Linked DNA regions of Telluria mixta. The protein of the gene in region 1 interacts with the protein of each later gene in a pairwise test. Links are inferred from orthologs where the notes say so. Each region holds a gene or a part of one and is shown in the gene's direction. Other genes may lie near its edges.

Region 1 (4,564 bases):
TTGCGCCAGCAGCCGCGCGATCATCTCGCGTGTCAGCTGCGCCGTCAGTGCCGGCTTCTCCATCGGATAGAGGTGCGTGCCTGCTATCGTGACGAGATTGTCGCCGACCAGCCGGCGCGTGCCGTCCAGGCCCGCCTGGCGCAGCTCCGTGGAATCGGTGCCCGCAATGAAGCCGACCGGCACGGGGAACGGGTCGCGCAGTACCCGGTCCATGTCGTGCGGCAGCGTGCTGTAGATCGCGGCTTCGACGTCGCGGTCGAAACGCAGCCGGACGCCGTCCGGTTGCGGGACCAGGCCATGGTCGAGATAGTCGTCCAGCGCACCCGGCGCCCACGCCTGGAACACGGGCTTCGCCATGAAATGCTCGAACGCGGCCGCGCGCGACGGCCACACGTTGCGCCGCCGCTGGGCCACGTTGCCGGGGGACAAGCGCATGCGCAGCCCGAGCAGCTTCGCGATGCGCCATACCCACGCACGCCAGCCCGCGACGACGGGCGAATCCAGCATCACCACGCAGCGCGCCAGGTCTGGCCGCCGGTGCGCCGCCAGCATGCTGACCGCGCCGCCCAGCGAGTGACCGACGAGGATCGCCGGCCGGCCGTACGTTTCCAGCTGGGCGATCAATTCGTCGATCAGCGTATGCCAGTTGTCGCGCACGGGAAAGCGTGGATCGTGGCCCAGCATGTCCGTCGTGCGCACGTCGAAGTCGCGTCGTAAATCGTCCAGCAGGCGGCCGTACGAACCGGAGGGGTAGCTGTTCCCGTGGGTGAAATGGAGTAATGGCTTGGACATCGGGAATGGGATGACGCGGCTGCGCGTAGTAAAGACAAAACCCATTGTAATGTCATTATCTCCAAGTAGTTAGAGGGAAACGCCTACGGCCGCTCGCTCGCGTCATGCCCGCGCATACGGTGCTGGCGCAGCTGCTCCCGCTGCTCCGGCGTCAGCACGGCCTGGATCTGCGCGTCCGTTCGAGCCTGCAGCAGCGCCTGGGCGGCGACGGCCTGGCCGAGATCGCGCGACAGTGCCCCGGCCCTGGCGTCGTCGAACTTGTCGGCCCGGCCCAGGTCGCGCAAGGCCTCGTGCGCCTTGCGGATCGCCTTGTCGTAGTCGCGGCGCTGCGGTTCCTGGGCGTGCATGATCGCGAACACCTTGTCCTGCTGGGCTTCCGTCAGCTTCAGGCGGTGCAGCGGGACGTGGCCGAAGGGCATGCCCGGGCCGTGGCCGTCCGGGCCGCGTTCGTGGTCGCCACCGGGACCGCGCTGGCCGGCCGCCGGCGGCGCATCCGGCTCGCCGGTCGCGAAAGCCGGGGTGGCGAGGCAGGCGGCGAGCAGCACGGCCGCCGCGGAAAGGCTCGAGAATTTCATGAGTATCATCCTTTTTTGTTCGGAGACGCCATTCTCGGTTGTCTCGATGTTAAGGAGTGTTATCGCCGTGTAAAACGACGTAAAGAGGCCCGGCCCGCATGGTCGGCACGGCCGCCCTGCGCTAAGATGCGAGCATGAACCAAGTCCTGCTTATCGACGACGACACCGAACTGGTCGGCATGTTTGCCGAATACCTGGAACAGGAAGGCTTTCGTGTCGCCTGCGCCCACGACGGCGAGACCGGCGCGCGCGAAGCGCTGTCCGGCCAGTACGCCATCGCCATTCTCGACGTGATGATGCCCCGCATGAACGGCATCGAGACGCTGCGCCGCATCCGCGCCGCCAGCCGCATGCCGATCCTGATGCTGACGGGCCGCGGCGACGACGCCGACCGTATCCTCGGCCTCGAACTGGGCGCCGACGACTACGTCACGAAGCCCTGCACCCCGCGCGAACTGACTGCCCGCGTCCGCGCCATCCTGCGCCGCACGCAAAGCTCGCCCAACGACGGCCCCGGCATCACGCTCACCGTCGGCAAGCTCACGATGCTGCCGGAGCAGCGCCGCGCCACGTGGGAAGGTCGGCCGCTGGAGCTGACCAGCACCGAATTCAACCTGCTCGAAGTCCTCGCCCGCAACGCCGGCCGCCCGGTCAGCAAGAACGACCTGTCCGAGCAGGGACTGGGCCGCCCGCTGGCCCGCTTCGACCGCAACATCGACGTCCACCTCTCGAGCCTGCGCCACAAACTGGGCACGCTGTCCGACGGGCGTTCCTGCCTGCAGACCGTCTACCGTCTCGGCTACCAGCTGATCCGCGAGTAGCGATGGGCCGGCTGTTCTGGAAGTTTTTCCTGTCCATCCTGCTGGCCCAGGTGGCCGCCACGATCGGTGTCGGCGGCACCTTGTGGCTGCGCGACCAGGCGCGCCAGCGCGGCGGCGAACCCACGCTCGACAAGAGTCCGCCCGCCACGATCATGCTGGACGCAGCCGCCGCGACGCTGAAGCACGGCGGCATCGACGCGTTGCGCGACCTGGCCGCCGGCAGCCGCCGCATGCATTTGTACGTGCTCGACGAGCAGGGCCATGAGCTGCTCGACCGGCCCGTGCCCGCCAAGCTGCGCGAGGAAGTCGAGCGTAACCTGAACGGCGACGGCCGCACGCATGCCGTCGCCCACATGACGAGCGCCGATGGTCGCCGCTACACTGCTTTCGCATCGCGCGCATGGCATATGCCGGGCACGGACGGTCCCGGCCCACGCGGCTTCGGCACCGGGCCTGGCTTCGGACCGCCGGTTGGCGGACCGGGCGACGGCGGCCCGGGCGCGCGCATGGACGGCGGCCCCGGCGGCCCTGGCGGCCCTGGCGGCCCGGGTGGCGGCTGGTTCGGCCTGCCGCCGGAATTCAGCCGCCACGTGGGCCCCTGGCTGCCGATCGTCGCCGCGACCTTGGCCAGCCTGCTGTTCGCTGCCCTCCTCGCCTGGTATTTCTCGCGTCCGATCCGCGCCCTGCAGCGCGCCTTCGACGCCGCCGCCGCGGGCGACCTGGCGCCCAGGTTCGCCCACGCGGCGCCGCGCCTGATCGGCGACGAACTCGCGGAACTGGGCCACGACTTCGACCGCATGAGCGCCCAGCTGCGCGCCCTGATGGACGGCCAGCGCCGCCTGCTGCACGACGTCTCGCACGAACTGCGCTCCCCGCTCGCGCGCCTGCAGGCCGCCATCGGCCTCGCGCACCAGCAGCCGGACCGCCTGCAGGCGTCGCTCGAACGCATCGAACGGGAAAGCGTGCGCATGGACCGCCTCGTCGGCGAACTGCTGACGTTGTCCCGACTGGAAGCGTCTACGACTCTGCCGGCGACGGAGCCCGTCGACCTCGTGGAGATGGTCGACCAGATCGCCGACGATGCCCGCTTCGAAGCCGGCGCGGTGGTCGACGTCGACGCGCCGGAACCGGTCACGGTACACGGCGCACCGGACCTGTTGTGGAGCGCCGTCGAAAACATCGTGCGCAACGCCGTCAAGCACGGCGCCGGCGGGCCCGTGAACGTCTGCCTGCATCCGGACGGCGACCTCGTTCACATCGAAGTCCTCGACAAGGGCCCTGGCATCGCGCCGGAACACCTGGGCGACGTGTTCGAACCGTTCTTCCGCTCCAACCCGACGCGCAACAACGTCGATGGCCACGGGCTCGGTCTCGCGATCGCCAAGCGGGTCGTGGAGACGCATGGCGGGCGGATCTCGGCCGCCAACCGGCCCGACGGCGGGTTGCGCGTCACGATCACGCTGCCGCGCGCGGGCTGATCAGCGTACGTACCAGTAGCGCGCGTGCGCCGTGCGGTAGCTGCGCCACGCCACGTCCGTGTCGAAGTCCAGCGTCAGCGCGCCCGCTTCGTCGGTCCGCAGCCGCTCGACACCGATCGCCCCGTAGCGTGCGTAGACCTCGGGCTTGGGGTGGTGGTAGCGGTTGCGGTACCCGACCTGGAAGACTGCGATGCCGGGCCGCACCGCCTGCAGGAACGCCAGCGTGGACGACGTGCCGCTGCCGTGGTGCGGTGCGAGTAGCACGTCCGCGCGCAGGCGGTCGGGCGCGCGCTCGAGGAGCGCCGCTTCCTGCGCCGCCTCGATGTCGCCCGCCAGCAGCACCGTGCGCCGGCCATTGCTGATGCGGAGCGTGCAGCTGCGCGCGTTCGTCTTCAGGTGCCCGTCGTCATAGCTGGCCGGCGTCGGATGCAGCATGTCGAACGTGATGCCGTCCCACTCCCAGTGCTGGCCCGCGCCGCAGCGCACGTGGCGGCGCGCTGCGCGGACGATCGCGTGATCCGCGGGCAGCGACGACGCGAGCCAACCCGCATCGACGCCCTCCAGCACCGCCAGCGCGCCACCAGAATGGTCGGTGTCGCCGTGGCTGACGACGATGCCGTCGAGCGCGCCGATGCCCCGCATCCTCAGGTACGGAAGGATCACACGGCTGCCGCCATCCGCGCCGGGCGCGTAGGCGGGGCCGGTGTCGTACAGCAGGCGGTGCCGTTCCGTTTCGACGAGCAGCGCCATACCCTGCCCCACGTCGAATGCCGTCACGCGAAAGCCTCCCACAGGCGGATGGTCCGGCAGTTGCAGCAGCATCGGCAACAGCGCGACGGCACCCGCCCAGCGATGCGGCCAGCCGCGCGGCATCAGCAGCCACAATGTGCCGCCAAGG
Region 2 (4,615 bases), 4.7 Mb from region 1 along the record:
GCGCCGTCATCCGCGTGACGCAGGACGGCGGCTCGTCGTGGAACATCACGCAGCTGCCGGAAGTGGAATCCGCCTTCATCGCGGTGACCCCGGACGACGGCGCGATCCGCGCGCTGGTGGGCGGCTTCGACTTCAACCGCAGCAAGTTCAATCACGTGACGCAGGCGTGGCGCCAGCCGGGATCGTCGTTCAAGCCGTTCATCTATTCGGCGTCGCTGGAGCGCGGCTTCTCGCCCGCCACCCTGATCAACGACGCGCCGATCTCGTTCGACGCGGGTGCGACGGGCGGCCAGGCGTGGGAACCGAAAAACTACGACAACAAGTACGAAGGCCCGATGACGATGCGGCGCGGCCTGACCAAGTCGAAGAACATGATCTCGATCCGCATCCTGAACAAGATCGGCGCCCGCTACGGCCAGGAATACGCGACGCGCTTCGGCTTCGATCCGGACAAGAACCCGCCGTACCTGACGCTCGCGCTGGGCGCCGGTGCGACGACGCCGCTGCAGATGGCCGGCGCCTATTCCGTGTTCGCCAACGGCGGCTACCGCATCAGCCCCTACATCATCTCGAAGGTGACGGATGCGGACGGCAAGGTGCTGTCGGAAGCGCGTCCGGACCGCGCCGGCGTCGACGCCAACCGCGTCATCGACGAGCGCAACGCGTGGCTGATGGACAGCATGCTGAAGGACGTGGCCCGCTACGGCACGGCCGCCAAGGCGTCGCAGGTGCTGAAGCGCACGGACATCGCCGGCAAGACGGGGACGACGAACGATTCGATCGACGCCTGGTTCGCGGGCTACCAGCCGCACCTGGTCGGCATCGCGTGGATCGGCTACGACCAGCCGCGCAACCTGGGCAACAAGGAAACGGGCGGTGGCCTGGCGCTGCCGATCTGGATCGGCTTCATGCAGAAGGCGCTCAAGTCCGAACCGGTGCTCGATCGTCCGGTGCCGCCGGGCCTCGTGCAGTACGGCGACGAGTTCTATTACGCCGAGAATCCGCCGGGCACGGGCGTGCAGTCACTCGACGTGGGGCCGGTGGCCCCGGCGGCCGAGCAGAAGTCGCGCGACGCCGTGCGCAACGAGTTGTTCTGACGAAGGGCGCCGCCGCCCGCCTTACTTCAGCTTGACCGGCGCGCCGCCCTGCTGGGTGGCGAAATCCGACAGCGACGTGAAGAACTCCGTGTCGTCGCGCGTATTGCGCCACTCGTCGCCCACGCGCTTGTAGTGGAAGCCGCCGGCGCGGGCCGCGATCCACATTTCCTGCAACGGCGCCTGGCTGTTGACGATGATCTTCGAGCCGTTGTCGACGAACTCGATCTCGAGCACGTTGCCGCTGCGCTTGCACTCGACGTCGACGATATCCTGCTCGAACAGGCGGTCGAACGCCTGCTCGATGTCGTTCAGGGTGGACTCGGCCAGGGCCAAGAATTCGGATTCGGTCATGCTACACTCCAAGGTCTGCTAATCAAACCGTGATTCTAATCGTGAAGTCCCCATTTGCGCTCCTGACAAGCCTGGCGACCCTGATGGCGCTGTCGGCCTGCGGCCAGACCGGTCCGCTCTACATGCCCAAGCCGCCCACCCGTACCCCTGCCGCGAACACCAGCGCGGCACCGGCCGGCACGACGAATACGCCCGCCGCGGCGACCCAGCTCACGCCGCCGGCCCCCGCTGCCGGCGTGACGATGCCCGTCGGCGACTCCAACGCCAACAATACGCAAGCCCCGAACCAGCCTTCGCCGGCCAGCCAACAGTAAGCACATCCATGTCGCACTTCACCTACCAAGACGGCGTCCTGCACGCCGAACGCGTTCCCCTGTCCCAAATTGCCACCGAACACGGCACCCCGACCTACGTCTACTCGAAAGCCCAGCTGCTGGAAAACTTCGCCGGCTACGCGCGCCCGTGCGCGGGCCGCGACGCGCTGGTCTGCTATGCGATGAAGGCGAACTCCAACCTGGCCATCCTCGACCTGCTGGCCCGGGAAGGCGCAGGCTTCGACATCGTGTCGGGCGGCGAGCTGCTGCGCGTGATCGCGGCCGGCGGCGACCCGGGCAAGGTGATCTTCTCGGGCGTCGGCAAGACCGCGGCGGAGATCGCGCTGGCGCTGGAGAAAGGCATCCTGTGCTTCAACGTCGAGTCGATTCCCGAGCTGCACCGCATCAACGAGGTCGCGGGCCGCATGGGCAAGCGCGCGCCCATCTCGCTGCGCGTGAACCCGAACGTCGACCCGAAAACCCACCCGTACATCGCCACCGGCCTGAAGGCCAGCAAGTTCGGCGTCGCGTTCTCGGACGCGCTGGACACCTACCGCACCGCGGCGAAGCTGCCGCACCTGGACGTCGTCGGCATCGACTGCCACATCGGCTCGCAGCTGCTGGACGACGCGCCGCTGCTGGAAGCGCTGGACAAGCTGATCGAACTGATCGACACGCTCGCGGGCGAAGGCATCCACATCCACCACCTGGACGTGGGCGGCGGCCTGGGCATCGACTACGGCACGGGCGAGGACTCGCCGGTGCCGATCGCGCACTACGTCGAGCGCGTGTTCGCGCGCGTGGACGCGTGGCGCGCGGAAAAGCACGGCGGCCAACCGATCAAGGTGATCTTCGAGCCGGGCCGCTCGATCGTCGGCAACACGGGCGTGCTGCTGATGTCGGTGGAATTCCTGAAGCCGGGCGAGGAAAAGAATTTCTGCGTCGTCGATGCCGCCATGAACGACATGGCCCGTCCCACGCTGTACCAGGCCTGGATGGACGTCAAGCCGGTCGTGCAGCGCGCCGGCGATGCGGTGACCTATGACCTCGTCGGCCCCGTGTGCGAATCGGGCGACTGGCTCGCCCGCGACCGCGCGCTGGCCGTCGAGCCGGGCGACGTGCTGGCCATGATGGCGGCCGGTGCCTACGGCTTCACGATGGCATCGAACTACAACACGCGCGGCCGCGCGGCCGAGGTGCTCGTCGACGGGGACCAGGCGCATGTGATCCGCAAGCGTGAAAACCCGGCGGACCTGTTCGCGTTAGAAAGCATCGTCACGTAACCGTGACGAGGTTTGATTGATGCCCCGGGCTTCGGGATTGATGCCCCCGGCATCAATCACTCACTCGCGTCTTCTTGACCGGTCATCCGGCCACATCTGCGCCGCACACGCGGCAGCCTGCTCGTTCCAGCGACCGCCCAGGTCGAGACAGCGTTCGAGCAGGCCATAGCGCGGCCGCCCCATGCCAAAAACGAGCACGAGGGCCAGTACCACGACGATCACCAGCGCAAGGGGCCACTTCATGTCGTCATGATCGCACGGAAGCCGTGGTGACACGTTTTTCGGTGCGCGGACGGCTGAGGCTCCACCAGACGCGCAACAGCAGGAGCACGCCGACGATGCTGCCCCACACGATGGGCTGCTCGAAGTTGTGCTTGCCCGCCTTCATCCACCAGTAGTGCAGGATCGCCAGCGGCGCGATCGCGTAGATCACCTTGTGCAGCCGGGCCCAGTTGCGGCCGAGGCGCTTGATCATCCCGTTCGTGCTCGTCGCCGCGAGCGGGATCAGCAGCACGAAGGCGGCAAAGCCCACCGTGATGAACGGGCGCTTCAGCACATCCTTCCACATGGCGGCCACGTCGAAGAAATGGTCGAACCACAGGAACGTCATGAAGTGCATGAAGGCGTAGAAGAAGGTAAACAGCCCGACCATGCGCCGCAGTCGAACGAGCCAGTTCCAGCCCGTCAGGCGGCGCAGCGGCGTGACGGCGAGCGTCGCGCACAGCAGGTACAGGGCCCAGTCGCCGCTGCCGTGCGTGAGGAATTCGACCGGATCGACGGGCACCCCGGCCGCCGTCAGCCACGCCATGCGCAGGAACGGCAGCAGCGCCAGCATGAACAGGACGGCCTTCAGGGCCTTGAACTGGGTCGGCGTCGGGTTGAAAGCCATCTCAGCCCCCGCTCAATACAACTTCTTGAGATCCATGCCCGTGTACAGCGAGGCGACCTCGTTATAGCCGTTGAACAGCAGCGTCTTGCGCTTGGGTGTGAACAGGCCGCCCTCGCCGATGCGGCGCTCCGTCGCCTGCGACCAGCGAGGGTGGTCGACGTTCGGGTTCACGTTCGAATAAAAGCCGTATTCGTCGGGCGCGATGCCGTTCCACGCCGTACGCGGCTGCTCGCGCAGGAAGCGGATCTTGACGATGGATTTCGCCGACTTGAAGCCGTATTTCCACGGCACGACGATGCGCACGGGCGCGCCGTTCTGGTTCGGCAGCACCTGGCCGTACATGCCAACGGTGAGGAGCGTCAGCGGATGCATGGCTTCGTCCATGCGCAAGCCTTCCACGTACGGCCATTCGAGCACGCGGCTTTTAACGCCCGGCATCTGGCTGCGGTCGGCCAGGCTCGTGAATTCGATGTATTTCGCGTTGCTCGTCGGTTCGACCTGGCGGATCAGGCTCGACAGCGAATAGCCGACCCACGGAATCACCATCGACCAGCCCTCGACGCAGCGCAGGCGGTAGATCCGCTCTTCCAGCGGCGCCAGTTTTACCAGGCGGTCGAGGTCGATCGTCTGCGGTTTCTTGACTTCGCCTTCGATCTGCACGGTCCACGGGCGCGTCTTCAA
Region 3 (4,403 bases), 4.5 Mb from region 1 along the record:
GTTCTTTCGCTTCGGCGGCCGCTTTTGCGCGCGCGGCAGCCAGTTCCTGCTGCCGCTTGCGCTCGGCGGCAGCGGCGATTTCCTGTTCGCGGATCAGGCGCGTCAGGCGGTCGACGAGGCCGCTCATGCGCTGCTCGTCCTGTTCCAGGCGGCTCGCCTGCTTGCGCTGGTCCGTCAGCTTGCTCGACAGATTCGCCAGCAGGGTGGCGCGCTTGGCCTTTTCCTTTTCGAGCAGGGCCTTCTGCGACTTCTGCTCTTGTGCGATTTCTTCCAGCTCATCCTTGGCGTTCTGCGTCTCGGCGTGGTTCGCCTCGACGGCCGCCAGGTTCGCGCGCAGGGAATTCAGCAGTTTCGCCTGCGCCTGCGATACGTAGGCCATCATCTGCAGGTCGCGGTTGATCCGGTTCGGATTGTCACCGGACAGCAGCAGCTTGATGCGGTCCTCGTTGCCGGCGACATAGTGTTCGCGCAACAGCTTCGCCAGTTGGCGCTTCTGGGCCGCGATGGTGTCGCCGAGTCTCGCCTCTTCGGTGGCGAGATCCTTCAGTTTGGTGTTAGTGGCAGCCTGCTCGTCCGCGAGTTCGCGCAGCGAACGGTTGGCGTCGGAGATCGCCTCTTCCGATTCCGCCAGCTCGTCGGCCGCATCTTCCTTTTCGCTCTCGGTGCGGCTGATGTCCTTCTTGAGCGCACTGAGCTTTTGTTGGATACCGGCGCGCGCCGCCTCGGCGGCGGCCTTCTCCTTGCTGCGCGTGGTCTGGCGCGGCGCCGCCTGCACGCTGCCGAAGGCGAACGCGCAGGCCAGCAGGCCGCATACCAGCTTGCCGCGGGCGGACAGGCCCGCGGACGTCGACTTCACGAAGGAAAAACGCAAGACTTACTTCGCCTTCCCTTGGTTGGCCACGGCGGCCATGGCGGCCTCGATCGCTGCCTGGTCGCCCAGGTAGTAATGACGGATCGGCTTCAGGTCCGCGTCCAGTTCATACACGAGCGGGGTGCCGTTCGGGATGTTCAGGCCGACGATGTCCGTGTCGCTGATGTTGTCCAGCATTTTGATCACGGCGCGCAGGCTGTTGCCGTGGGCCGAGATCAGGATCTGCTTGCCGGCGCGGATGGCCGGGGCGATTTCCTCGTCCCAGGCCGGCATCACGCGGGCGACGGTATCCTTGAGGCATTCGGTCAGCGGGATCTGAGCCTTGTCGAGGCCAGCATAGCGCGGATCATTGAAGGACGTGCGCGGATCGTTGGCTTCCAGGGCCGGCGGCGGCGTGTCGTAGCTGCGGCGCCACACGAGCACCTGCTCGTCGCCGAACTTGGCGGCGGTTTCGCCCTTGTCCAGGCCCTGCAGCGCGCCGTAGTGACGCTCGTTCAGGCGCCAGTCGTTCTTGACTGGCAGCCACATCATGTCCATCTCGTCCATGGCCAGCCACAGGGTGCGGATCGCACGTTTCAGGACCGAGGTATAGGCCAGGTCGAAGGTGAAGCCGGCTTCCTTCAGCAGGCGGCCGGCCAGCCTGGCTTCGTTGACGCCTTTTTCGGTCAGGTCGACATCGGTCCAGCCGGTGAAGCGGTTCTCGAGGTTCCAGGTGGACTCGCCGTGGCGCATGAATACGATTTTGTACATAGGTGCTTTAGCTTTATAGGAAAAAAGTGAGCAGGAAATACCGATCCGACTTCTATTTTATAATGCGATGATTCAGTTCAACCAACGGAACCTTCGTGAATTTCATCATCGACCATTACATCACTGTCGCGATCGCTGTCCTGTCGGGGGGTGCCCTGCTGTGGTTGTCGCTGGCGCCGCGTGGCCGCCTGGCCTCGCCGCTGCAGGCCACCCAGATGCTCAACCGGGGTAAATCCACCGCCGTGATCGATGTGCGCGGCGCCGACGCGTTTGCCGCGGGGCACCTGCGCGACGCGAAACACATTCCGCTGGCAGACTTGGGCAATCGCACCGGCGAGCTGGACAAGTCGAAAATCAAGACCATCGTTGTCGTCGACCAGGACGGCAAACACGCCGATAAAGCGGCGCGCCTGTTGAAAGCGGCAGGGTTCGAAGATATCTATGGCCTGGAAGGCGGCATCGCGGCCTGGACGGCTGCCGGCCTGCCCCTGATCAAATAATTTGAAAGGAATTGCCATGACAGCCCATGTTGTCCTCTATCACACCGCAAGCTGCCCCTACTGCGTGCGCGCCGAGCGCCTGCTGGAAGCCAAGGGCGTGACCGACATCGAACGCATCCGCGTCGACCTCGATCCGGAACAGCGCGCCATCATGATGCAGCGCACGGGCCGCCGCACGGTGCCGCAGATCTACGTGGGCGACACCCACGTGGGCGGATTCGACGACCTGTACGCACTCGACCAGGCGGGCCGCCTGGATCCGCTGCTGAAGGGCGCAGCAGCCTGACGGGTGCCGGCTTGTCAGGGCCCCCGGCAAGCTACTGAAACCGAATTGGTTTTGATACAATTGCCGGCGCCTTTAAGGGGATCGTTGAAAACCGTCGCGAGCGGCAGCAGTGTTGGTCGAGAAGCGCAGCTGTACGAGTAGTACAGCGAGCATCGCAGGCCAACAATGCAACGCGCAGTAGGTTTGCAGGGATTTCCTGTCAAGCACCTTGAATGGCAGGATGTTGCCATTCTTTTTAAAAATTACACGAAAGCGTTCCATGGCTGACGAAAACCTGCAACCCGTATTCCAAATCCAGCGTATCTACCTGAAGGATCTGTCGCTGGAACAACCGAATTCCCCGGCGATCTTCCTGGAGCAGGAAGCCCCGACCATCGAGGTCTCGCTGGACGTCGGCGCCGAAGGCATTGCCGATGGCATCTACGAATCGACCGTCACCATCACCGTGACCGCCAAGGTCAAGGACAAAGTCGCCTTCCTGGCCGAAGGCAAGCAAGCAGGTATCTTCGAAGCCCGTAACATCCCGGCCGAGCAGATGGATCCGCTGCTGGGCATCGGTTGCCCGAACATCATCTATCCGTACCTGCGTGCGAACATCGCCGACGTGATCACCCGTGCCGGTTTCCCGCCGGTCCACCTGGCCGAGATCAACTTCGAAGTGTTCTACCAGCAGCGCCGCCAGGCGCTGGCCGAGCAGGCTGCCGCTGCAGGCACGCCGGCTGGCAACCAGTAATATCCCGGGCGTCCTGCTCTGCCCGTCCCGGGCGGGGCCGGACGCCTTGTTTCTTTGACGCGCTGCCGATGCCGGCAGACACGTCTTCAAAGGCCCACATGCGCCCCATCCGCTTCCGCCATCGTCTCATCGCAGGCAGTTTGCTGCTGCTGGCATCGTGCGCGGCCGCCGCGTTCGATTTCAAGACGGTCGGCGCGCATGCCGTGATCCTGTACGACGCCCCGTCCACCCGCAGCGGCAAGCTGTACGTCGCCCCCAGCGGCATGCCGGTCGAGGTCGTCCTCAGCTACGGCGACTGGGTCAAGGTGCGTGACGCCACCGGCGACATGGCCTGGACCGAAGCGAAAAACCTGTCGGCCAAGCGCAACGTCATCGTGCGCGTCGCCTCCGCCAAGGTGCGCTCGGCGCCCGACGACAACGCATCCGTCGTGATGACGGCCGAAAAGAACGTCCTGCTCGAGCTCGTCGATCCGGAAGCCGGTACCTGGGTGCGGGTACGCCACCGCGACGGCACCAGCGGTTACGTCAAGGCCTCCGACATCTGGGGCATCTAGCCCGTCTTTCCATACCATGCACGAACCGAAACCACCCCAAAAGATCACCGTCCTCGGTGCCGGCGCCTGGGGCACGGCGGTAGCGATCGCGCTCGCCGCGCGCCACGACGTCCTGCTGTGGGGACGCAATCCCGCGCAGATGGCGCAAGCCGCCAGCGCGCGCGAAAACACCGAATACCTGCCCGGCTTCCCATTTCCGGAGGGCCTGGACGTCACGGCCGACTTCGATGCGGCCGTCGCCCATGTCGTGAACGCCGCCGGTGAGGCGCCGCTGCTGATCGCGGCTTGCCCGGTAGCCGGCCTGCGCCCCCTGCTGCAGCAACTGAAGGGCCGCGCCATTCCGAACATCGTCTGGCTGTGCAAGGGCTTCGAATACGAGACCGGCCTGCTGCCGCACCAGGTCGTACGCGAGGTGCTGGGCGATGCCGTACCGGCTGCCGCATTGTCGGGCCCGTCGTTCGCGCAGGAAGTGGCGCGCGGCCTGCCGTGCGCGCTGACGGTCGCATCGACTGATAAAGCACTGCGCGACCGCGTCGTTGCCCTGGTACACGGCGGCAATATGCGCGTGTATTCCTGCGATGACATGGTCGGCGTGGAAGTGGGCGGTGCCGTCAAGAACATCCTTGCCATCGCCACCGGCACGGCCGACGGCCTCGGCCTGGGCCTGAATGCGCGCGCCGCGCTGATTACGCGCGGCCTCGCGGAAATC

What was found.
Region 2: the proteins of P0M04_RS27635 (region 1) and lysA interact in binary tests that used the Escherichia coli proteins (3 or more experiments, as listed by UniProt). The link is inferred for Telluria mixta from one-to-one orthologs.
Region 3: the proteins of P0M04_RS27635 (region 1) and secB interact in binary tests that used the Escherichia coli proteins (3 or more experiments, as listed by UniProt). The link is inferred for Telluria mixta from one-to-one orthologs.

The regions. Positions count from the first base shown.
Region 1 is NZ_CP119520.1:6,269,821-6,274,384, forward strand. Bases 464-3,344 are described here. They hold P0M04_RS27635 (response regulator transcription factor), read left to right. Parts: upstream 464-1,501; coding sequence 1,502-2,188; downstream 2,189-3,344. Other genes in these bases: P0M04_RS27625 (alpha/beta fold hydrolase), read right to left, coding at 464-792; P0M04_RS27630 (Spy/CpxP family protein refolding chaperone), read right to left, coding at 876-1,367; P0M04_RS27640 (sensor histidine kinase), read left to right, coding at 2,191-3,344. Outside these bases: more of P0M04_RS27625, read right to left, coding at 1-463; more of P0M04_RS27640, read left to right, coding at 3,345-3,666; P0M04_RS27645 (DNA internalization-related competence protein ComEC/Rec2), read right to left, coding at 3,667-4,564. UniProt on the Escherichia coli protein: Response regulator member of the two-component regulatory system CpxA/CpxR which responds to envelope stress response by activating expression of downstream genes including cpxP, degP, dsbA and ppiA.
Region 2 is NZ_CP119520.1:1,570,512-1,575,126, forward strand. What follows is about bases 976-3,907. They hold lysA (diaminopimelate decarboxylase), read left to right. Parts: upstream 976-1,770; coding sequence 1,771-3,045; downstream 3,046-3,907. Other genes in these bases: P0M04_RS06905 (penicillin-binding protein 1A), read left to right, coding at 976-1,097; cyaY (iron donor protein CyaY), read right to left, coding at 1,119-1,448; lptM (LPS translocon maturation chaperone LptM), read left to right, coding at 1,490-1,762; P0M04_RS06925 (hypothetical protein), read right to left, coding at 3,106-3,288; msrQ (protein-methionine-sulfoxide reductase heme-binding subunit MsrQ), read right to left, coding at 3,293-3,907. Also shown: more of P0M04_RS06905, read left to right, coding at 1-975; more of msrQ, read right to left, coding at 3,908-3,934; protein-methionine-sulfoxide reductase catalytic subunit MsrP, read right to left, coding at 3,947-4,615. UniProt on the Escherichia coli protein: Specifically catalyzes the decarboxylation of meso-diaminopimelate (meso-DAP) to L-lysine. Is not active against the DD- or LL-isomers of diaminopimelate.
Region 3 is NZ_CP119520.1:1,799,072-1,803,474, forward strand. Bases 1,684-4,403 are described here. They hold secB (protein-export chaperone SecB), read left to right. Parts: upstream 1,684-2,666; coding sequence 2,667-3,140; downstream 3,141-4,403. Other genes in these bases: P0M04_RS07940 (rhodanese-like domain-containing protein), read left to right, coding at 1,717-2,121; grxC (glutaredoxin 3), read left to right, coding at 2,138-2,407; P0M04_RS07955 (SH3 domain-containing protein), read left to right, coding at 3,239-3,694; P0M04_RS07960 (NAD(P)H-dependent glycerol-3-phosphate dehydrogenase), read left to right, coding at 3,711-4,403. In the rest of the region: P0M04_RS07930 (murein hydrolase activator EnvC family protein), read right to left, coding at 1-805; gpmA (2,3-diphosphoglycerate-dependent phosphoglycerate mutase), read right to left, coding at 875-1,621. UniProt on the Escherichia coli protein: One of the proteins required for the normal export of some preproteins out of the cell cytoplasm. It is a molecular chaperone that binds to a subset of precursor proteins, maintaining them in a translocation-competent state.